DNA from 4 places in the Desulfoplanes sp. genome. Region 4 is predicted to be linked to each of the others. Evidence: predicted binding sites of a transcription regulator. Region 4 holds the regulator's gene; each other region holds the start of a gene.

Evidence for each region. The regulator sigma-54, encoded in region 4, starts transcription at its own class of promoters, with help from an activator protein. The targets are predictions, from matches to a motif close to CTGGCACGGNNNNTGCTT.
Region 1: hpsG ((2S)-3-sulfopropanediol dehydratase) is a predicted target of sigma-54. The motif match lies at 3,169-3,186, and genes of this name have one in related genera.
Region 2: ACY692_RS00875 (Spy/CpxP family protein refolding chaperone) is a predicted target of sigma-54. The motif match lies at 3,146-3,163, and genes of this name have one in related genera.
Region 3: flgB (flagellar basal body rod protein FlgB) is a predicted target of sigma-54. The motif match lies at 3,765-3,782, and genes of this name have one in related genera.

Annotation. Positions count from the first base shown of each region.
Region 1 covers NZ_JBUDSQ010000053.1:12,376-17,774, forward strand. The annotation lists gene ACY692_RS10865 (TRAP transporter substrate-binding protein) at 1-636, shown strand, start outside; gene ACY692_RS10870 (TRAP transporter large permease) at 662-2,533, shown strand; gene hpsG ((2S)-3-sulfopropanediol dehydratase) at 3,259-5,399, shown strand, end outside.
Region 2 covers NZ_JBUDSQ010000002.1:32,918-38,316, forward strand. The annotation lists gene ACY692_RS00865 (sigma-54-dependent transcriptional regulator) at 1-991, opposite strand, end outside; gene ACY692_RS00870 (ATP-binding protein) at 1,157-2,947, opposite strand; gene ACY692_RS00875 (Spy/CpxP family protein refolding chaperone) at 3,211-3,747, shown strand; gene ACY692_RS00880 (rhomboid family intramembrane serine protease) at 4,014-4,787, opposite strand; gene mtnA (S-methyl-5-thioribose-1-phosphate isomerase) at 4,846-5,399, opposite strand, start outside.
Region 3 covers NZ_JBUDSQ010000005.1:27,211-32,609, reverse strand. The annotation lists gene plsY (glycerol-3-phosphate 1-O-acyltransferase PlsY) at 1-386, shown strand, start outside; gene hflX (GTPase HflX) at 446-1,936, opposite strand; gene ACY692_RS02245 (IMP cyclohydrolase) at 2,065-2,664, opposite strand; gene ACY692_RS02240 (tetratricopeptide repeat protein) at 2,918-3,487, opposite strand; gene flgB (flagellar basal body rod protein FlgB) at 3,874-4,284, shown strand; gene flgC (flagellar basal body rod protein FlgC) at 4,284-4,721, shown strand; gene fliE (flagellar hook-basal body complex protein FliE) at 4,734-5,057, shown strand; gene fliF (flagellar basal-body MS-ring/collar protein FliF) at 5,116-5,399, shown strand, end outside.
Region 4 covers NZ_JBUDSQ010000028.1:4,763-10,161, forward strand. The annotation lists gene ACY692_RS07940 (KdsC family phosphatase) at 1-55, shown strand, start outside; gene lptC (LPS export ABC transporter periplasmic protein LptC) at 55-606, shown strand; gene ACY692_RS07950 (LptA/OstA family protein) at 712-1,212, shown strand; gene lptB (LPS export ABC transporter ATP-binding protein) at 1,218-1,940, shown strand; gene rpoN (RNA polymerase factor sigma-54) at 2,089-3,534, shown strand; gene hpf (ribosome hibernation-promoting factor, HPF/YfiA family) at 3,649-4,191, shown strand; gene ACY692_RS07970 (PTS sugar transporter subunit IIA) at 4,195-4,644, shown strand; gene rapZ (RNase adapter RapZ) at 4,650-5,399, shown strand, end outside.

The DNA.
Region 1 (5,399 bases), on a different contig from region 4:
AGTGAATACGGATACCGTAACTTCGTGACCACGGGAAAGCCCATCTCCACGGCCGACACGGTCAAGGGGCTCAAGGTTCGCGTCACCTCCTCGCCCGTAGAGATCGCCACGGCCGAAGCCCTGGGTATGAGCCCGACCCCGGTGGCCTGGGGGGAAACCTACACCGCCATGCAGCAGGGGACGGTGGACGGCGAAGGCAATACTTTTTCTCTGCTCTGCGACGCCAAACACAATGAAGTCATCACGTCGGCCGTGGATTCCCGCCACAACTACAGCATGCATATGCTCATGGTGAACAACGAGTTCTGGAAAAAGCTCGCGCCCGAGCAGCAGCAGACCATTTCCGAGGCCGCTCACGAGGCCCTTGTCTACCAGCGCGGTATCACCCGGGATCTTGAAGATGCCGCTACCAAAAAATTCCAGGATCAGGGCATCGATGTCCATTTCCTGAATGCCCAGGAGCTTCAGGCTTTCAAGGACAAGACCCGTTCCGTCTGGGAGAAATATCGCAGTGAGATCCCTGCCCAGCTTTTCGATATGGTGGGCGCTACCCAGACCGAGGACTATGTGGCTGTGGGCGATACCGGGTCCGGCAAGGCCAAAGACCTTCAGGTCGCTGAAGTCACTGTTCAGTAATTTTTGAGAGATACGAGGAAACGACATGCTTGCACATACAATGGATTCCCCAAACGAAACCAGGGGCTTTGTATCCTGGCTGGACGAAAATCTCGAGAAACCTTTTCTGTTTGCCGGCCTTCTGGCGATCATCTTCATCATCACCTGGCAGACCCTGTCCCGGTATATACTGGCCAAAGTCACGGGCAATGCCAGTGCCGGTGCATGGTCCGAAGAGCTGGCCCGGTTCATCTTCATCTGGATCTCCTATCTGGCCATTCCTCTTGCCATCAAGAACCGGGAGAACATCCGGGTGGATATCCTGTTCGACCGTCTTTCCCAGCGGTGGCAGGGGATTTTCTGGATCGTCAACGATCTCTGTTTTCTGGTTCTGGGCGTGGTCGTGACCTTTCTCGGGGCTGACAAGCTCAGAATACTCACCGAATATCCTCAGATAGCTCCCGGCCTGAACATCACCTATGCCATTCCCTACGCTATTTTGCCCATAGGATTTGCCCTCATGTGTCTGAGGCTCGGGCAGGATATCTACAAACAATACATGAAGACCGGGCTGAACGATTCCCTGCTCGGCGTTCTGATCACTGCGGTACTCTTCACCCCGGTGCTCATCGGCGTGAAATTCAGCGCTCCCGCCCTGCTCTTCGGCTACTTCCTGGTCTTCATCGCCATCGGCGTGCCCATCGGCATCAGCCTCGGCCTGGCCGCCCTGGTGACCATTGCTGTCTCGGGAACCCTTCCCGTGGCCTACATCGCCCAGACCGCGTTCACGTCCATTGACAGTTTTCCCATCATGGCCATTCCCTTTTTCATTGCTGCGGGCATCTTCATGGGGGCCGGCGGACTCTCCACCCGACTCCTCAATCTGGCTGACGAACTTCTCGGGCCCCTACCCGGTGGCATGGCCCTGGCCACCATTGCCACGTGCATGTTTTTTGCCGCCATTTCCGGTTCCGGTCCGGCCACGGTTGCGGCCATCGGTTCTTTGACCATTCCGGCCATGATCGAACGCGGGTATGACAAGTTCTTCTCCTGCGCCGTAGTTGCTGCGGCCGGAGCCATCGGGGTCATGATTCCTCCCAGCAACCCCTTTGTCATCTACGGTGTGGCCGCCCAGGCCTCCATCGGCAACCTCTTCATCGCCGGTATCGTGCCCGGCGTGCTCACCGGCCTGGTGCTCATGGGCTTTAGCTACTTCTACTCCAAAAAGAAGGGGTGGATGGGTGAAGAAAAAGAACGTTCCGCGAGTTCCATTTTCAAGGCCTTCTGGGATGCCAAGCTGGCCCTCATGGTCCCGGTTATCGTGCTGGGCGGTATCTACGGCGGGCTCATGACTCCCACCGAGGCGGCAGCCGTGGCAGCCTTCTACGGGCTGATCGTGGGGCTGTTCATCTACAAGGGACTCAACCGCGAAAATCTGGTTCAGACCTTCATGAATGTCTGTTCCACTTCGGCCATCGTCATCGTGCTCATGGCCATGGCCAAGGTCTTCGGCAATGTCATGACCATCGAGCAGATCCCCACAGCCATTGCCGATTTTATTCTCGGCCTGACCAGCAGTAAAATCGTCATTTTGTTGCTCATCAACGTTCTGCTCCTGTTCATCGGTACTTTCATGGAAGCCCTTGCCGCCATCGTCATCCTTGTCCCCATCCTTTTGCCCATTGTGGTCAAGGTCGGTGTGGACCCGATCCACTTCGGCATCATCATGGTCGTCAACCTGGCCATCGGATTCGTCACCCCGCCGGTGGGCGTCAACCTGTTCGTTGCCGCCGGTGTCGCCAAGGTCAAACTGGGGAACATCTCCAGGCAGATCGTCCCCATCCTGGCCCTGATGCTCCTGGTACTCATGGCCATCACCTATATTCCGGAGATATCCCTGTGCCTCATTGGCGGGTAGTTTTCGCGCGTCATCAATGAACAAATCCCCGGCGAAAGTCATTCCGCCGGGGATTTTTTATGGGAGCGTCAGCCGTATCTTGCATGGTATACAAGTGGATAACCCGTTATAGGTCCTCGTTTTTCGCCTGTTTCGTATTGTGGAACATGCGCACGGCTTGTCACGGAACGAGTCCCCCACCCTGGTAAGGGCGGGGTTAGGGGCGGGTCGTATAATCGGTGCTTTTCTTCCAGCCGTTTGAAACCCTCCCCCAGCCCCTCCCTGAACTACGGGAGGGGAGCTATATTGTGCCTGTAGTCGTTATATCCGGGATGGGTTCGAAGATGTTTTCACGCAAGAATGGTCCACCGCCAAAGGCATTTTTGGTAAAGAAGTAATCTTTTGGCGAATGATCGAGTTGTATTGTGGTATTTGGATGAACAAAGATTTGCTGATGTTTCCATTTTGCACCAACCCAACTCTGGGTGCAAAATCGCATCATTTCCTTTTATCCCTGTATCCCTTGCTCAAATCCGATCCCTTATATTTGCGATGCATTTTTGCACCATCCGGCATATCCTTTCCCTTCTTGCCGAATCATGGCTCGCACACGAATAAACATCATTATTTCAGTGTATTAAAACTGATTGTTTTTTTTGGCACAGGCTATGCTTCATGAGAAATCAACTCGCCCGGACCACGGGCCACACAAAGCTGCTGCCAAACATTCAATAGGAGACAGACGGATGGAATGCTGCCTTTCGCATCAGGAACAGATGTTGGAGAACAAGATCAAGGGTCTTGATAATCCCTACCGTGAGAACCACAAACGCGTGTTCAAAATTCTCGAGACCATCGAGAACCTGACCCCGTCCATCGACGTTCAACGTGCTCTGTACTTCACCCAGTCCATGAAGGAGACCGAAGGCCAGCACCTCACCCTGCGCTGGGCCAAGGCTCTGTACAATGTGGCCAAAAACATCTCCGTGTACATCGACGACGACAATCTGCTCTGCGGTCGCGCCGGTGCCCAGGGACGCTACGGCATCCTCTATCCCGAGCTGGACGGCGACTTTTTGGACATGGCGGTCAAGGATCTGCCCAATCGTGAGAATTCTCCCTTCACCCTGACCCAGGAAGATGCTGACACCATCATCAACGAGATCGCACCCTACTGGAAGGGCAAGACCTATCACGAGGACCTGAACAAGGCCTTTGCTCCCGAGACCCACGCCCTGACCTATGACGATCCCGACGGTCTGCATTCCAGATACATTGTCAACGAAACGTCCTCTTTCCGCTCCTGCCTCCAGTGGGTGCACGACTATGAAGTGGTTCTGAAACGCGGTTTCGGCGGCATCCGCGCTGAAATGCAGGAAAAACTGGATGCTTTGGACCCCTTCTCCCCCAAGGACAACACCGAGAAAAAGCCCTTCATCGAGGCCATCATCACCGTATGTGACGCCATCATCCTCTGGGCCAACCGTCACGCCGACCTGGCCGAGAAAAAGGCCGGCGAGGCAAAGGACGCAACCCGCAAGGCCGAGCTGCTGGAAATGGCCCGGATCTGCCGCAAGGTGCCCGAGCAGCCCGCAGAGACCTTTCACGAGGCCGTCCAGTCCCAGTGGTTCACCCAGATGTTCTCCCGCCTGGAGCAGAAGACCGGAACCATCGTCTCCAACGGCCGCATGGATATGTATCTCTATCCCTTCTACGAGAAAGACGTGGAAGAGGGCCGTCTGGACGAGATCAAGGCCATGGAGCTCATCGAGTGCATGTTTGTGGGCATGGCCCAGTTCATCGATCTGTACATCTCCCCGCAGGGCGGCGACTTCAACGAAGGCTACGCCCACTGGGAGGCCGTGACCATCGGCGGTCAGACCAGGAACGGTGTCGACTCCACCAACGAGCTTTCTTACCTTTTCCTGCGCTCCAAGCGAGAATTCCCCCACCACTATCCCGACCTGGCCGCCCGTATCCACGCCCGGGCACCCCAGCGGTTCCTGGCCGAGATCGCCGAGACCATCAAGGAAGGCTCGGGTTTTCCCAAGCTGATCAACGATGAGGAAGTCATTCCCCTGCATCTGGCCAAGGGTGCGAAGTTCGAGGAAATCTACGACTACTCCATCTCCGGCTGTGCCGAGATCCGCATGCCCAACCGCGACACCTATACCTCGGGTTGCGCGTACATCAACTTTGCCGCCGCTCTCGAGATGGTCATGTATAGCGGCAAGATGCTGAAATACGGTGAGGAGCAGCTCGCTCCTTCCACGGGCGACCCCTGCGCATTCAAGACCTTTGACGAGTTCCTGGAAGCCTACACCGTTCAGCACAGAAATCTGCTCAAGCATGCCTTTACCCAGCAGGCCCGGGTCATCGACCTGCGCAAGGACCACTTTGCCGCGCCTCTGGCCGATGCCATGCACGCCCTCTGCCGCAAGCATTGTGTGGACATCCACCAGCCCGATGTTCCCGAAGGCATCGATCTGGGATACTTCGAGGTTATCGGATACGGTACGGTCATCGACTCCCTGGCCGCCATCAAGAAGCTGGTTTTCGAGGACAAGAAGCTGACCATGGAGCAGATCGTCGAGGCCTGCAAAGCCGACTACAAGGGCCACGAAGATATCCAGGCCATGCTTCGGACCGCTCCCTGCTTCGGCAACAACGATCCCTACGCTGATGAGATCGGCAAGTATGTGGACTCCCTGAGCGTGGAATTTGCCGAAAAGTATCAGGACGAGCTGGGCGTGCACCTGGATGTCCGCTACGTGCCCTTCACCTCCCACGTCCCCTTCGGCCGCGTGGTCTCCGCAACTCCCAACGGTCGTGTGGCCTGGTACCCTCTGTCCGACGGCTCTTCGGCTTCCCACGGTGCGGACAAGAA
Region 2 (5,399 bases), on a different contig from region 4:
TGAACTTTTCCAGAAAAAACTGGGCCAGCAGGGGGATGTCTCCGGGACGCTCACGCAGTGCAGGCACGCTCAGGGATATGACATTGAGGCGGTAATAGAGATCTTCTCTGAACCGCCTGGCTCTAACGTCCTCAAGAAGATCCCGGTTCGTGGCCGCAATGACCCGGACATCGACCATGACGGGCTTGTCGCTGCCCACCCTCTGGATCTCCCCTTCCTGCAGCGCACGCAGCAGCTTGGCCTGAACCCCGGAAGCCACCTCTCCGATCTCGTCCAGAAAGAGGGTTCCCTTGTGGGCCTGGACAAACCGTCCATCACGGCGCTTATCAGCACCGGTGAACGCACCCCGTTCATGGCCAAAGAGTTCCGATTCAAGCAGAGATTCGGTCAAGGCCGCGCAATTGACCGTGACCAGGGGGGTGGCCTTTCTGCGGCTGTTCTGATGGATGGCCCGGGCCACAAGCTCCTTGCCGGTACCGCTCTCCCCCCCGATGAGGATGGTTGCCTCGCTTGGAGCCACAGTGGCAATGGTTTCAAGAAGTTCCTTCACGGGACCGCTCGATCCCACGATGCCCGTTCCCTTGTCCGGGAGCATCCTGCGCAGTTCCCTGTTTTCGGAAGCCAGGCGGGTATGATCCATGGCCCGTTCCAAGGTGAGTTTCAGCTCGTCGAAATCAAGTGGTTTGGTCAGATAGTCGTAGGCCCCGGACTTGAGGGCCTCCACCGCGGTCTCAACGGAGGAATACGCGGTCATGATGAGTACGGGAATGGCCGGATTGTATTTCATGATCTCCTTCAAGGCCTCGATCCCTCCCACATGGGCCATCCGCACATCCATGAGCACCCCGTCATAAGGACGGCCGGTTACCTTGTCGATAGCCCCCCTCCCGTCATCGGCCTCATCCACATCATACCCCCACCCCTTGAGCATGGCGCGCAGCATGGTGAGGTGGGCGGAATCATCATCAACGATCAAAATGGTCGGATTCATGGTGTATTTCCACAATGGGTTTGTTTGTCCAAAAGAGATAAAATCCTACATAGCTGTTCAGCTCGACATGAGGCGTTCCCTGGAGAGGCTGTCTCCAGTCCAGAGTCTTCCGGCTCCCCGCCTCCAAAAAACCTAAAACGTAAAACCGCCCCTGCCACGCCTCCTTCAATCCCCACGACCTTCCTCCTTCTCCGGGAAAAGAAGGGTAAACACCGTCCCCTCCCCCTCTCCCGAGACAACATCGATTTCTCCCCCATGCGCCTCAACGATCTTCAACACCATGGCAAGCCCCAAACCGGTTCCCTGATTCTTGGTCGTGTAGTAGGGATCAAATATCTTGGACAGATCATTCGCCGGGATACCCTTGCCGGTATCACGTATGCGCAGTCCGAAACGTTCGTCAGCAGTCCGGAAGCCCTCAACACGCAACGTCCCGCCTTCGGGCATGGCCTGTACGGCATTGAGATACATGTTCAAAAGACATTGCTGCATTTTGTCCGGATCGAGCACCACCTCTGAGAGATTGTCGGGAATATCCGTCTCCACCCGCACACCGGCCGTGTGCACATCGTGCCTGATGAGGGAGAGGGAGTGGGCGATCATTTCCTGAAGATCCGTTTTCCGGACAGCGATCCGTGAGGGCCGGGCGTACTCGATGAGCTCGGTGACGACCCGGTTCAGCCGGTCCACCTCGTGGACCATGATCTCTGCGGCACCGTATTCGTCGCTTTCCGGCTCAAACCGGGTCCTAAACAGGGTGGCGAACCCCTTGATGGAGCTCAAAGGATTGCGGATCTCATGGGCAACACCGGCAGCAAGACTGCCAATGGCAGCCAGCTTTTCCTTGCGCTTGACCTCCTGCTGCAGCCGCCTGACCTCGCGCAGATCACGCAGGATGACGATCTTGCCGAGAAAACGGCCGTCTTCGGTGGTGATCCTGGCACCGCTCACCCCCAGGGGGATTTCCCGGTCACCGTCGGGTTTGCACACGATTTCCTGTTCGGTGACCACCCGTGCCGTCTCCAATTGCTCGATGACGGGACGGATTTCGTCAGGCATCTCCGGAGGCACCGAGCCCTCCTTTTTACCGTCCTCCCGGCAAGCGCACAGCGCTATGGCGGATCCGTTCCTGAAGGAAACCTCTCCACCAGGTCCCACAAGAATCAACCCTTCGGGAAGGTTGGCAACCACCTCCGAGGCAAAGGCCCTTGAATCGCTCAAAAGTCTCTGGGATACACGCAGATTCTGGGCCCAGAAAAGAGATACGAATCCCGCAAGGCCCACAAACAGGACGATACAGGACATGACGATGGAATGGGCGAGATCGTTTTTCTGGGCATCTTCAAGGGTTTTCGCCTCCAGACCGAGATAGATGAACAACTTTTCCGGAGGAACAAGCGGTTTATGCATATCACCTGGCGGGGGTTGGACCGGACAAAAATCCAAGAACCGCTCCCGCATTTTTTGGGCGTGTTCCCTGAACCGATGCTTCATCAGGGGCTTGAATTCGCTGTACACGACAAACTGGGAGTTTTTGTCCTCTGCCTTGTCCATGAACCACCGGGGATGTCCCAGGGGAACACGCCCCCTGCCCTTAAGCCAGGGGCTGAACGTCCCCCCGATTCTGTCAAAATCATTACTCGCAATGATCCCGCCCTTTGCGTCCGTGACCACAATGAACTCCACCCCCGGAAGCTTGGCCGTTTCCTCGAGCAGATGGCTCAAACGAATGCCCTGAGCGAACCGGCCCCGCATCCCGATCCGTGACCCCGCTTCCAACGCCCGAATGAGCACCTGCCCCTTTTCCACCAGAACCTTGGTCGTGGCAGCGCGTTGCCGGTTGATGTTCATGACCGTAAGTACGGCGATGATCACAAATAGGATCAACGAGGCCCCGATCACCACCCAGGGAGAAAAGATCCTTGGCAAGTCACTGTCCCTTTTCTTTACAAACATATATAGTGTCCCCCGTAGTCGACTGAAGATGCCCGGTGGGTAGAATGTGAACAGTCGTTCGATTTTTATACACCCGGGGTTCCAAGCATGATCAATTTTTATACACCAGATTCTCGCTGTGGCCAACTCTAAAATCCAGGCAAGAAGATGCCGCTTTTTATCCTTTTTATATCAACAAGTTAAAAATAAATTCCAAACTTGGCATTGCCATTGCTTTATCCAGACCACAACTAGCAAAAACCAATCCGCAAAGGAGGACTGGCATGAAAAAGAAGGTAACGATCATCACTCTGGCAATGGTGGCCCTGGTAAGCATGGCATCTCTCGGATCCGCCGGTCCCGGCAGACAGGGAGGATTCGGCAACGGCTCCGGCGACTGCATTGGGTCTGGGGGCTGTAATCGGGGGCAGGGCTACAAGGCTCATCAGATCGCCCAGCTGACCCCGGAAAAGCAGGAAGCCTACCGAACGATCATGAACGAATTCCGTGGCACGATGGCCCCGATCCGCGAAGCCATGTGGGAGAAACGGATGGAGCTTGGGGCCCTTTCCCCCAATCCCAACACCCAGCCTGCCGAAATCAAGGCCCTGGTCAAGGAAATCGGCGCCCTGCACACCCAGATGCGCACCGAGCATGAAACCCTTCGGAACCGCCTTGAAAAGGAAATCGGCCTCAAGCTCGGCAGGGGCGGATTCCACCACCCCCGACAGGGCAAGGGGATGCGCGGCAACAAGGGCCAAAAGGATCACGGCCGGCGCATGATGGACGGATCAGGTCCCGGCTGCCCCAACGCCCAGTAACAAACCCTGCCCCCCCCCCAAACCTGCCCATACACGGACGGCCCGGAAGAAACCTCTTCCGGGCCGTCTGTGTATTTTGTGGGCATAAAATCGCCGTCCCCCCCCTCTCGACCCCCACGTGGCCTTTTCCAAAACAACAGTACCGGGCCGCGTCATCCCCAGGGCCTGGAGCCCGCCAGTCCGGTACAGACACGCCCCAAAAACCGCGGAAAGGGCCTGCAGGAGATTACCGGAATTATTGAACGGGAAGGTCCAATCCGTTTTCTTCAGGACCGGAGGTGTTTCCAGGGATCGTCATCTGCTGGCTGTTTACTCGGGGGAACCTGCCAGAAAGGGGTCGTGCGTTTGCCCGAGAGATAACAATCCCGACAACGGGTCTTGTCCTCAAAGAACCGCAAGAGAAAAATCCCGGCCACGAATCCGCCCACATGGGCCCACCAGGCAACGCCTCCGGTCCCGGCGGCAGAGGCGGCCCCATTGAAGAACTGCAGCAGGAACCAGATACCCAAAAAAAGCACGGCAGGTAGGTCGATGAACCAGGGGAAGAAAAAAATGGGGACCAACGTGACCACCTTGGCATGGGGATAGAGGATGAGATACGCGCCCATGACCCCGGCGATGGCCCCAGAGGCCCCAACGACCGGAATGGGTGAGGCGGAATTGAACACCAGGTGGGTCGCCAGGGCGGCAAACCCGCAGCACAGATAAAAGATCAAGAATTTCAGGGGGCCCATCACATCTTCGATATTGTCCCCAAAGATCCACAGGGTCCACATGTTCCCGATGATGTGCATCCATGAGCTGTGCAGAAACATGTGCGAGAACAGGGAAACGAGAATCCCCCCCGGATACCCGTGGGCCGTTGCCCACATAGGATCGGTCAGTCGGAGCGGGACCACCCCGAAGACATGAAAGATATACGCCTTGCCCTGGGGGGAGAATAGAAGGCCAACGAGAAACACCGCCACATTGATGACCACGATGGTGGTCACCATGACCGGCTTGTGCACATTGGGGGTGTTGTCTTTGAGTGGGAACATGGACTGCCTCCGGGGAAGAAACAGAGAAAGGGAGGCTCACCCCTTCATCCCTTCATCCCTATTTCCCAAAAATCATAGAAGCGATATTCTCACGAAACGGGGGATATACGACCCCCTTTTCCGTAACGATCCCGGCGATGAGTTCATTCGGGGTGATGTCAAAGGCGAAATTGAATACCCCCACCCCGTCGGGAGTGATCTGGACATCGCCCACATGGGTGACCTCTCTTGGCGTTCTGTCCTCAACCGGAATCCCGCTGCCATCCGGCATATCGGGATCAAACGTCGACGAGGGGGCGGCCACGTAAAAGGGGACCCCATAGTGTTTGGCCAAAATGGCGACCCCGGATGTGCCTATCTTGTTGGCCACGTCACCGTTGGCCGCGATCCGGTCCGCGCCCACGACCACCTTGTCCACCACGTTGCGCCCCATGAGCAGGGAACAGGCGTTGTCGCAGGCCACCCGCACCGGGATATTGTCCTTGTGCAGTTCATAGGCGGTCAGCCGGGCGCCCTGAAAAAAGGGCCGGGTCTCGTTGGCAATGACCTCGATCTGTTTGCCCATGTCCACCGCCCCCCTGATGACACCCAGGGCTGTGCCGTATCCGGCGG
Region 3 (5,399 bases), on a different contig from region 4:
TCCTGGCCACCAGCTTCACCGATTCGGCCGTCTTTCTGACCCTTACAGGCCTGGCCGCCGTCCTCGGACACATGTACTCGGTGTTCCTGGGCTGGAAGGGTGGCAAGGGTGTGGCCACCACTCTGGGAGTATTTCTGGCTCTGGGACCGGGCACGGTTTTCTGGTCCGTACTCGTCTTTGCCGTGGTGACCATTGTCAGCGGCTACGTATCCATGGGGTCCCTGACCCTGGCCACGGTCCTGCCCCTCTTTCTCCTTTTTGGCGGGAATGTCCCCTTCATTCCCCTCGCCATCGCACTCATGGCCCTGGTCTTTTGGAAACACCGGGAGAACATCGAGCGTCTCAGGGCCGGGGAAGAACATTCCTGGAAAAAGAAAAAACAATGATCTGAACCCATCGCCCATTCTGCTCCCATAAAAAAAAGCCCGCTGCAGCGGGCTTTTTTTTATGGGAGCCGGGCGAGGACCGCCCTGACAAGAGGGGCGAGCGAGGGCCGGTGCTTGGCCGATACAAAAATCCCCCCGGGAAAAAGATTTGCAACGCGCTCCCTTGCCGGTCCATCGAGGAGATCCTCCTTGTTCATCACCAGGATTCTGGGGATCTCGTGGACCCCCAGTTCCGTGAGTATGGTTTCCACGGCCGCGACCTGTGTCTCGACTCCGGGATGGCCCGCGTCGGCCACCTGGATCAACAAATCGGCCACTTCCAGTTCCTCGAGGGTGGCCATGAAGGCCTCCTTGAGATCCTCGGGGAGCTTCCGGATAAATCCGACCGTGTCTGTGAGGATGATCTCCCGGTCTTGGGGAAATCTGAGCCGTCTGCTGGTCGGATCAAGGGTGGCAAAGAGCTTGTTCTCGGCCAGAACCCCGCTGTGGGTCAACGTATTCAAAAGGGTGGACTTGCCCGCATTGGTGTACCCCACCAGGGCGACGATGGGCACTCCGGCCCGGGCCCGGTTGGAGCGGGTCGCATGCCGGTGTTTGCGCAGCCGCTTGAGCTCTCCCCTGAGCAGGGAGATGCGGTCCCTGATCTTGCGCCGGTCGAGTTCAAGCTTGGTTTCCCCCGGTCCGCGGCCGCCGATCCCCCCGGCAAGACGGCTCATGGCCCTGCTCCTGCCCACGAGCCTGGGGAGGGTGTATTTGAGCTGGGCCAGCTCCACCTGGAGTTTCCCTGCCTTGGTCACGGCATGCTGGGCAAAGATGTCCAGAATGAGCTGGGTCCGGTCCAGGACCTTGCGTTCGCTCAACCGGGAGAGGTTGCGCATCTGGGTGGGACTGAGTTCGTCCTCGAAAACGAGTACGGAAACATTGTTCTGCAGGGCACGGACCTCGAGCTCTGCCAATTTGCCCTTGCCAAGGATGTGTTTGGGATTGACCCTGCCGACCCGCTGCACGATCCGGCCGGCCACCTCGAGCCCGGCCGTGTGGGCCAGATCCGCGAGTTCATCGAGCCGTGCGTCCTGGTCCTTCCTGGCATCCGTCCCCACGCTGACCAGAAGGGCCGTGCCCTCCCTGGCCGAGGTGTCGATCTGCTGGCCGGTGCGGGCGAGTTCCTCTTCCAGGGATTCCGCCTGTGCGGTAAAATCCACGTCCACCCGGTCCCAGGACAGGGGGGGGTGGACCATATACGGGGTCCCACCCGCGCCGGGCGGGAGCAAGTGGGCCCAATACAACCGACGGGGCATTCCCTGGTCTACGGAAAGGACGGAAAAGGAGTCCAGCCGAAGAAAGACCATGTCCATCAGGTCTTCCTGGGTGACGGCCGTCTCCGCAAACCGGGTAAGCAGAAACCGGACCCCCCGGAGTCTTCCGGAACTGGTCCGGAAGCCGGAGAGTTCGGGGATGAGGATCCGGTCACGCTCCCCGATAACGACCATGACCGGCCGTCCCCTGCGATCGATGACCAGTCCGATCTGCCGGGAAACATCCTCGCTCAAGAGGGCCAATTCCCGGGCCTGTTCCAGGGAATAGCCACCATGGGCCGGAAAACGCCGGTTGTATAGCCGGGACAGCCTCTTTATCTGATTGGGTTTGAGCCCGGTCAGATTCCCCTTGAGCTTGGTCGCTATGGCTCGTTCCTCCCAAGGTATTCCGAGATCATCCGGTCGTACTCGGAAATCATCTTGAAGGTCTTCACGGCCATGGCCTGCCTGAAACCGAGGGAAACCCGCATCCCGTTAGAGGCAAGCTCGTCCCTGAAGGGGGTATAGTCGGCAGTATCGGGCAACACGGTCATGGAATGGAAATTCTTGGCCCCGGCCCGGAGCAGGGTCGGTCCACCAATGTCAATCTGTTCCACAGCGGATTTGGGGTCCATGGCATTGGAAACCGCCTTGGCAAAATCATATAGATTGACGCAGATCAGATCGAAGGGGGCGATCTTTTTCTCCCCAAGCGTGGACAGATGGTCCGGGTTGTCCTTGTCGGCCAGAACCCCGGCGTGGATATGGGGATGCAGGGTCTTGACCCTGCCTCCCAGAATTTCTGGGAATCCGGTCACCTCGCTGACCGCAGTGACAGGCAACCCTTCATCCAGGAGCATCCTCCTCGTCCCCCCCGTGGAAACCAGTTGGACACCGTTATCAACCAGAAAACGGGCCAGCTCCGTAAGCCCGGATTTGTCCGTGACACTGAGAAGGGCCCGCTTGACGGGTAAAAATTCCATATATTCCTCGCTTGTCGGTCAAAGATATTGTGTAACTATCCAGGTGCATCTTCCAAGAATCAGAATTGCGGATTGAAGAAATGTAAGAGATCCCGCCCACACGGCTCAAATTCGGGACAGGACCACTGATCATGCGCGTCTGTGCCAGAATCACCGCCAAGATGCAAGCCGGGCCAAAAACGACAATCCCGCCCCGTATGGCCACGGGGCGGGATTGTCATTCGGATCGATAGTCCGTGGGGCGTATCCGTTCCTATGCGTCACCCTCGAGCTGGTCGAGCATGTCCCGCGCATCCTTGTGGCCGGGTTCGGCCCCGAGGATGGTTTCGAGCTCCGTTCTGGCCCCATCCCGGTTGCCGATGGCCAGAAGACATCCGGCCAAGGAATACCTGACCTCGTGCTTGTTCGGATCGAGGGAAAGGTATGCCCCGAGGAACGGAACCACATCCTGCAACCGCCCATGCGTATGACCGAGCTGGACCAGTCCGAAAACGGCGATCATGTTTTCGGGGTTCTTTTCCAGGGACTGGGCAAAGAGGTCAAAGGCCCGGTCCTTGTCCCCCGTCTCCATCTCTATGAGTCCCATCCCGGCCAGGGCCTTGTCCCCGGGTTCTATCGCCGCGGCCTTCTTGTACATCTCCATGGCCGAGGAGAGTTCTCCCTGCTGCACGGCAATGGTTGCCAGCCCGAGATAGGGATCGGGGTGGACATCATTGTTTTCAGCCGCCTTCTCGTAATAATCCCTGGCCTTATCCAGTTCGCCCATGAACAGATAACATTCCCCAAGTTCCTTGTTGATTTCGTAGTCCAGATGGCTCGCCATTGTTGTCTCCTCCTGATTGCATGTATCCCTTTGGCCCAATTACCTACCGGTCGGACACAGCCCTGACCGGCCTCTAAAACCGCTGCGGCCTCTACGCCGCATCCTGTGCATTGTTGCGACACCGGCATGCACCGCAGGTGCCCATCCGAATGTGTACGCTGCCGATTTTAAAGCATACATTATGCCAACGAGTTTTTTCCCGTCGGACCAACCATCCCCCAACTTTTTTTAACTTATATATCAAATATCTACAAACAATATCCGTTTTTTCGGCATTCTGGAACGAAGGTTGCTTCTCTGCTGGGTACGCCGGGACATCGACCCCGGCACCGAACAGGGTCCAAATAAAAATTTTTAGTAATATAAATAAGTTACAGGAAAAAGCCATGAAGTCACTTTTTGCCACCCACATGAACCTGACGGAAAAGGTCCTCGATCTGCGGCTACAACGTCAAAATCTCGTCGCCTCGAATATCGCCAACATCGACACACCCGGTTACAGGGAACGGCGCATCGAATTCGAGACGGAACTCCAGGATGCCCTGGAGCTCGGAAGGCGGGGGCGCATGGCCAAGACATCACCGGGACACATCCCGAACACCTTCGATCCGGACAAATGCGAGGGAACCTTCCACAAGGATACGGCGGACCAGATCGTCCAGGGCAAGGACAGCGTCGACCTGGACAAGGAGATGTCCGTCATGGCCAAGAACACCTTGCTGTACAACGCCATGGCCACGACACTCAAGAAGGGATTCGAAGGACTTAGAACAACCATCCAGGAGGCGAGCAAGTAATGGATTTCATGACCGCCATCGATATCGGAGCATCCGGGCTCAGTGCCGAACGGACACACCTCAACGTGGTGTCCATGAATCTGGCCAACGCCAAGACCACCAAGGGCCCTGACGGCCTTCCCTACCGTCGCCAGCAGGTCTCCTTCAAGGCGGTCCCGGCCGAACCCTCCTTTGACAAGCAGATGGAAAACGCCCTGAACCGTGAACTGCGGGGCGTGGCCGTGGACTCCATCCAGAGCGATCCCCGGCCCTTCAAAAGGGTTTACGATCCCGGTCACCCGGATGCTGGAGAGGACGGATACGTCAACTATCCGGACATCAACGTGGTCCAGGAAATGGCCTCCATGATGACCATTATGCGCACCTACGAGGCCTGCGCGAATTCGATCTCCACGACCAAGACCATGTTCAACAAGGCCCTCGAACTGGGCAAGTAAAGGAGAACGTCCATGGGTATCAATCCAATGGCCCTCAAGGCCTACACCAATCCTCTGACCAATGGAACCCAGGCGACCGGCAAGGTCCAGAATCCCTTGGCCGGCACGGGAAATGAACAGTCCTTTGCCAATACCATCAAGGACTCCCTGGACAAGGTCAACGAGCTGCAGGGGGACAAGGACACCATGATCAAATCCTTTGCCTCCGGGGAAAAACAGAACGTCCACGAGCTGATGATCTCCCTGCAAAAGGCCGGCATGGCCATGCGCATGACCTCGGCCGTCCGGAACAAGGTTCTCGAGGGGTATAAGGAACTCATGAAAATGCAGTTCTAGTTTGTTCTAGCCCCCTTGAAAAATCCGTCCCCAAACCTCTTCAACCGGATTCATGACTATGCCTCCTTTCGCACAAAAGACATTCTCCACGATCACCTCGTTTTGGTCGGCACGATCCCTTGCCCAACGGATCCTGGTCATCGGACTCTGTGTCAGCGTTCTCGTGGTCTTTTTTCTGCTGCTCTTTTGGTTCAACCAGACCAACTACAAGGTCCTCTATTCCAATCTGTACCAGGAAGACGCCTCACGGGTCGTCGCCTTCCTGGAAAAAGAAAAGGTGGACTACAAGCTCGGGGCCAACGGATCGACCGTCCTTGTACCAGAAAGCCAGGTCTACAATCT
Region 4 (5,399 bases):
CCTTTTACAGGCCCAAAACCAGTTGGACCAACTATGGCGGACATGGGCTGATTGATGACCAAGCGTTTACTATGTTTATCGATTTTTCTAGCTTTCTGCATCGTACTTCTTACCATCGTCTCTTGGCGGGTCGATAAGAATACGCAAGAGGAATCCCTGGTTCCAGACAGTGGGGTCGACTTGACCTTGCAGGGGGTCAATTTGCGGCAGGGAAAGGATGGCCGTCTTCTCTGGACCCTTAACGCCACGAGCGCGGATTATGCCAAGGGAGAGGGGATCGTTGTCGTTGAAAGCCCAAAAATATTATATTTTCAAGAAGATAAAAAGGAACCCTTGTATGTTGAAGGTGAACATGGCAGAATAAATCAAAAGGACGATCAGATCGTTCTCTGGTCCAATGTTCTTGCCAGATACCAGGGGAACCTCTTGGAGACGACACGGCTCGATTACAACGGTACCTCACGGATGATATTTTTCAAGCAAGCTGTCCGATTGACAGGAAAAAATATGATCATGACAGCAGAAGGGGCCCGACTCAACCTGGAAAATGAGCAGATCCATGCACAGGGAGCTGTGCGCGTGGTCCTACGGAAAGCGATGCGCTAGGGGGGGGCACAATTGGAATCTTGGTGTTTGCCAAAACGTAATCCTTTATTGGAACAAAAAGGGTATTCCGTGAAGAACGTTTATATATTTTTACTGGGGTGTCTGGTGTTTTTTTCTTGGACCGGTTTTTCACTTGCCGGGGCCCAGGGGAAAAAGGTACCCACGACCATTACCTCTGACGACATGACCTATGATCCCGATTCAAACCGGGTCTCCTTTTCCGGTGAGGTACATGTCGCCCGCAAGGATTTTCAGCTTTGGTCAGAAAAGTTGTTCATCCATTTTGTTGGACAGCAGAACCGCGGATCCTCCAGCGCGGTGGAAGGAACCGATCCCGGCCGGGATTTGTCTGATGTAAAAAAGATCATCGCCGTACACAACGTACGCTTGGAAAGTCAGGGAAAAAAGGGGTTTTGCGGAAAAGCGACCTATTTTCAGGACCAAGACATGTTGCAGATGGAGGACGAGCCAAGGTTGGAGGACGGCAAAAACCAGATTATGGGTGAGATAATCAAGCTGTACATCAAGGACAACCGCAGTGAAGTGATCGGTGGCAAAAAACGGGTCGAAGCCATATTCTATTCACGTCCAGATCAGGTGGAGTGAACCCTATGGCTATTCTCAGCGCCCACGAACTTTTCAAGAAGTTTGGCAAAAAAGAGGTTGTCAGGGGGATCGACATCAAGGTCGAGCAGGGTGAAGTGGTCGGTCTTCTTGGCCCGAACGGAGCCGGCAAGACGACAACTTTTTACATGCTCGTAGGGATCATCCGTCCTTCAGGGGGCACCGTCTTTTTGGACGACCGCAACATCACCTCCTGGCCGCTCCACCGAAGGGCCAAGCATGGTCTCAGTTATCTCCCCCAGGAAAGTTCCATCTTTAAAAAACTCAGCGTACGCCAAAATCTACAAATTATTTTGGAATATACCGGGTTGCCCAAAAAAGAGCAGACAGAAAGGGCGGACCGTCTATTGGACCAACTGGGTATAACCCGTTTGGCAGACCAGAAGGCCGCATTTTTGTCAGGAGGGGAGCGCAGAAGGCTTGAAATAGCCCGGGCCTTGATCCAGGATCCTAAATTCATGCTCCTGGACGAACCCTTTGCCGGCATTGATCCCCTGGCCGTTGAGGATATCCAGCAGATTGTACATTCTTTGCGCAAAATGGGGATCGGTGTGCTCATATCTGATCATAACGTCCGGGAAACACTAACTATTTGCGATAGGGCATCCCTCGTTTACCGGGGCCGGATTATTTTGGAAGGTACTCCGGATACGATAGTCGATGATCCCAAGGCCCGGCAAATTTATCTCGGTGAAGATTTCAGGCTTTAGATCGTTGCCAGAGGCTGACTTCTGTGGCACAAGGAATTTATGATCAAAGATTGGTATAATCAACTATAGTTCGTTGAAATAATTTGGAAATCCTTTTCGGAAACAGTATGTGCAAACACAGGCGGCTTTCCCAAAGAAGAGAATAACTATGGCACTGGAATTACGACAAAATCTCAAGCTCACGCAGCAGCTGGTCATGACCCCGCAGTTGCAGCAAGCGATCAAACTTTTGCAACTTTCCCGGGTTGAGCTTTTGGACGTGGTCCAGGAAGAATTGCTGGAAAACCCAATGCTTGATGAGCAGGTTCCAGACCAGAGCAAAGGAGAGGAAGAAAAACCCCCCGAAAAGGAAGACAATGGGCAGGAGGAAAAAAAAGAGTTTGCAACCGAAGAAAAGGATTTTTTGAAAAACGCCGAATGGGAAGACTATCTCGGGGATTTTTCAAGCACCACCAGACAGGTTCAGGGCCATGAAAGCGAATCACTAGAAGAGATCAGCTCATACGAAGGCCGTGTCTCCGCCAAGCCCTCCCTGGAGGGGCATCTACTTTGGCAGCTCCACCTGTCGGACGCGAACGCAGAGGAATGCCGCATCGGCGAATCGATCATCAATAACCTGACGTCCTCCGGTTATTTTGCGTCCAGTGTAGAAGATGTCGCTTCCGAACTCCAGGTCGCCGAAGAAGCGGTTGCCGGGGTTCTCCACACGATGCAGATGTTCGATCCGATCGGCATCGCTGCCCGCACGGCCAAAGAGTGTTTGCTCATCCAGCTTGATGCCGTGGGGGATGAGGATCCCATCCTTCGGACGTTGATTTCCGAACATCTCGAGGATATCGAACAGAGACGGTATAAGCCTCTTCTGCGAAAATTCAAACTGTCCAAGGATGATCTCAAGGAGTATCTGGACATCATCACCTCCCTCGATCCTTTGCCCGGTGCCAGTTATGGAACGTCTACCTCTGTCTATGTCAGTCCAGATGCATATGTGTATAAATACGATGATGACTTCATCATTGTCTTGAACGACGATGGATTGCCCAAGCTGCAACTCAATCCGTTCTACATGGAAACGATGCAGACCAAGACGAACAAGGAAGATTCCTCCTATTTGCATGAAAAGATGCGCGCGGCCCAGTGGTTGATGAAAAGCCTACAACAGCGACAACGTACGTTGTACAAGGTTGTCGAGAGTATTGTCCGCTTCCAGCACGATTTTTTTGAATATGGTGCCACTCGACTCAATCCACTCATCCTCAAGGATGTGGCTTCAGATATCGACATGCATGAATCTACAGTCAGCAGAATCACCACGAACAAATATCTGGCCACCCCCCATGGTATTTTCGAGCTGAAATATTTTTTCAATAGTGCCCTTGATCTTGATGATGGGACACAGGTTGGTTCAGAGAGTGTCAAGGTGGCTATCAAGAAGATCATTGAAGGGGAAGATCCAAAAAAGCCCTATAGTGATGAAAAAATATCCCATATGCTCAAAGATATCTTGGAAGTGAATATCGCCCGCAGGACCGTCGCCAAGTACCGTTCTGCCCTGAACATTGAATCATCTTCCAGACGAAAAAAATTTTTTTAACACCGTGTTTTACATTAGGGAGATAAAACCTGGGAGTCGATGGAACGTTTTAGATATTCGTTCCGGAATGTATGCGTTTAAGTCGTGTGCCCACCTTTATCCAGGAGGTATTCTATGAATATGAATTTCAACTTCAAGAATTTTGAGCCATCAAACCATCTCCGTGAGTACGCCAAGGGACGTTTTGGCAAGATTGCCAAATATGTACCGAACCCGGAAAATACGGATTTGCAGGTGAATCTTGAAGTGGAAAAATTCCGTCATCGGGCAGATGTTGTCCTCACCGGTGACAACCTCCGTTTGTCCGCTAATGAAGAGAGCGAGGACATGTATTCGACCGTGGACTTGCTGCTCGACAAGTTGGAGTCCCAGGTCCGTCGTCTCCGTGACAAGAATAAGAAGAACCGAAAAAAGGCAAGAGGGGGCCGTTTCGATGTCATAAGTTTTTCCGAGGAATCCGGATTCAAAGGCCAATCACCGACCATAGTACGTTCAGACCGTTTCTCCCCAAAACCCATGGGGGTCGATGAGGCGGCCATGCAGCTCGATAATCTTGAAGATAAATTTTTGGTTTTTCTCAACGCCGAAACCGAACGGGTCAATGTAATCTATCACCGTAAAAACGGAGATTTTGGTCTCATTGATCCTGGGATTTGATACATGAAACTTGCAGATTTTCTCGATGATGGATGTGTAATCAATGACTTACAGGCCAGGACCAAGAAGGAGGTCCTGGCCGAACTTATTACGCCACTCAAGGCAAAATGGCCCAATATTGATCAAGAAAAAATATTGGGAGTGCTCCTTGATAGGGAAGCGCTCGGGACCACCGGCATCGGCGATGGTATCGCCATCCCGCATGGCAAACTCGAATCCATACAGGAGGTGGGACTTGTCGTGGGCCGATCTCTCGACGGGCTCGACTTCAAGGCGCTTGATCATAAACCATGTCGGATTTTCTTTCTGGTGCTCGCCCCTGAAAATATAGCCGGAATGCACTTGCGGATATTGGCCCATATCTCCCGTCTCCTCCAGGATGTCTCTTTCCGCCAAGCATTTCTCGAAGCGCCGGACCGAACGACTCTGTGCAATCTTCTAAACGAGGCCTAGCAATCGTGACCCCAGCACATCCACCCGTCGTCATTTTGACCGGCCTTTCCGGAGCCGGTAAAAGCACGGCACTCAATGTTTTTGAGGATCTCGGTTTTTTTTGTGTGGACGGCTTGCCCGCACGCATTGTCTCTGCATTGGTCACCCTGTTCTCAGGGGAAAATCCATCCAAGTACCGGGGCATTGCCCTGGGCATGGATCTACGCCAACTCGATTTTTTGGACCAGTGGCAGGTCGCCCGCAAGGAGTTGGACAGGCTCGGCGTCACTCCCCGGGTCGTATTCATCGAGGCCGCTCCCGAGGTCTTGTTGCGCAGATATGCAACGACGAGACGCCCGCACCCGTTGGAATCCACGGTTGATGGACTCGAACAGGCATTGGACAAAGAACGGGAAATCCTTATGCCTATCCGCGACAAGGCCGATCTTGTCCTTGATACTTCCGAATATTCAATACATGATCTGCGGCGGATCATCCAGGAGCATTGGAATGTTTCATCTGAAAACCAGTCCGGATTCCGCGTCCATCTCGTATCCTTTGGATTCAAATATGGATCTCCAGGGGAGGCCGATATCGTTTTGGATCTGAGATTTTTGCCGAATCCCTATTTCGACGAGTCACTGCGCCCCCGTTCCGGCAAGGAAGAGGCCGTGGCGAACTATGTCTTTTCAGAAGACTATGCACGAAAATTTATTGATAAAGTGGAGCATTTTTTTTCTTTTTTGTTGCCGCTGTATGCCAAGGAAGGACGTTAT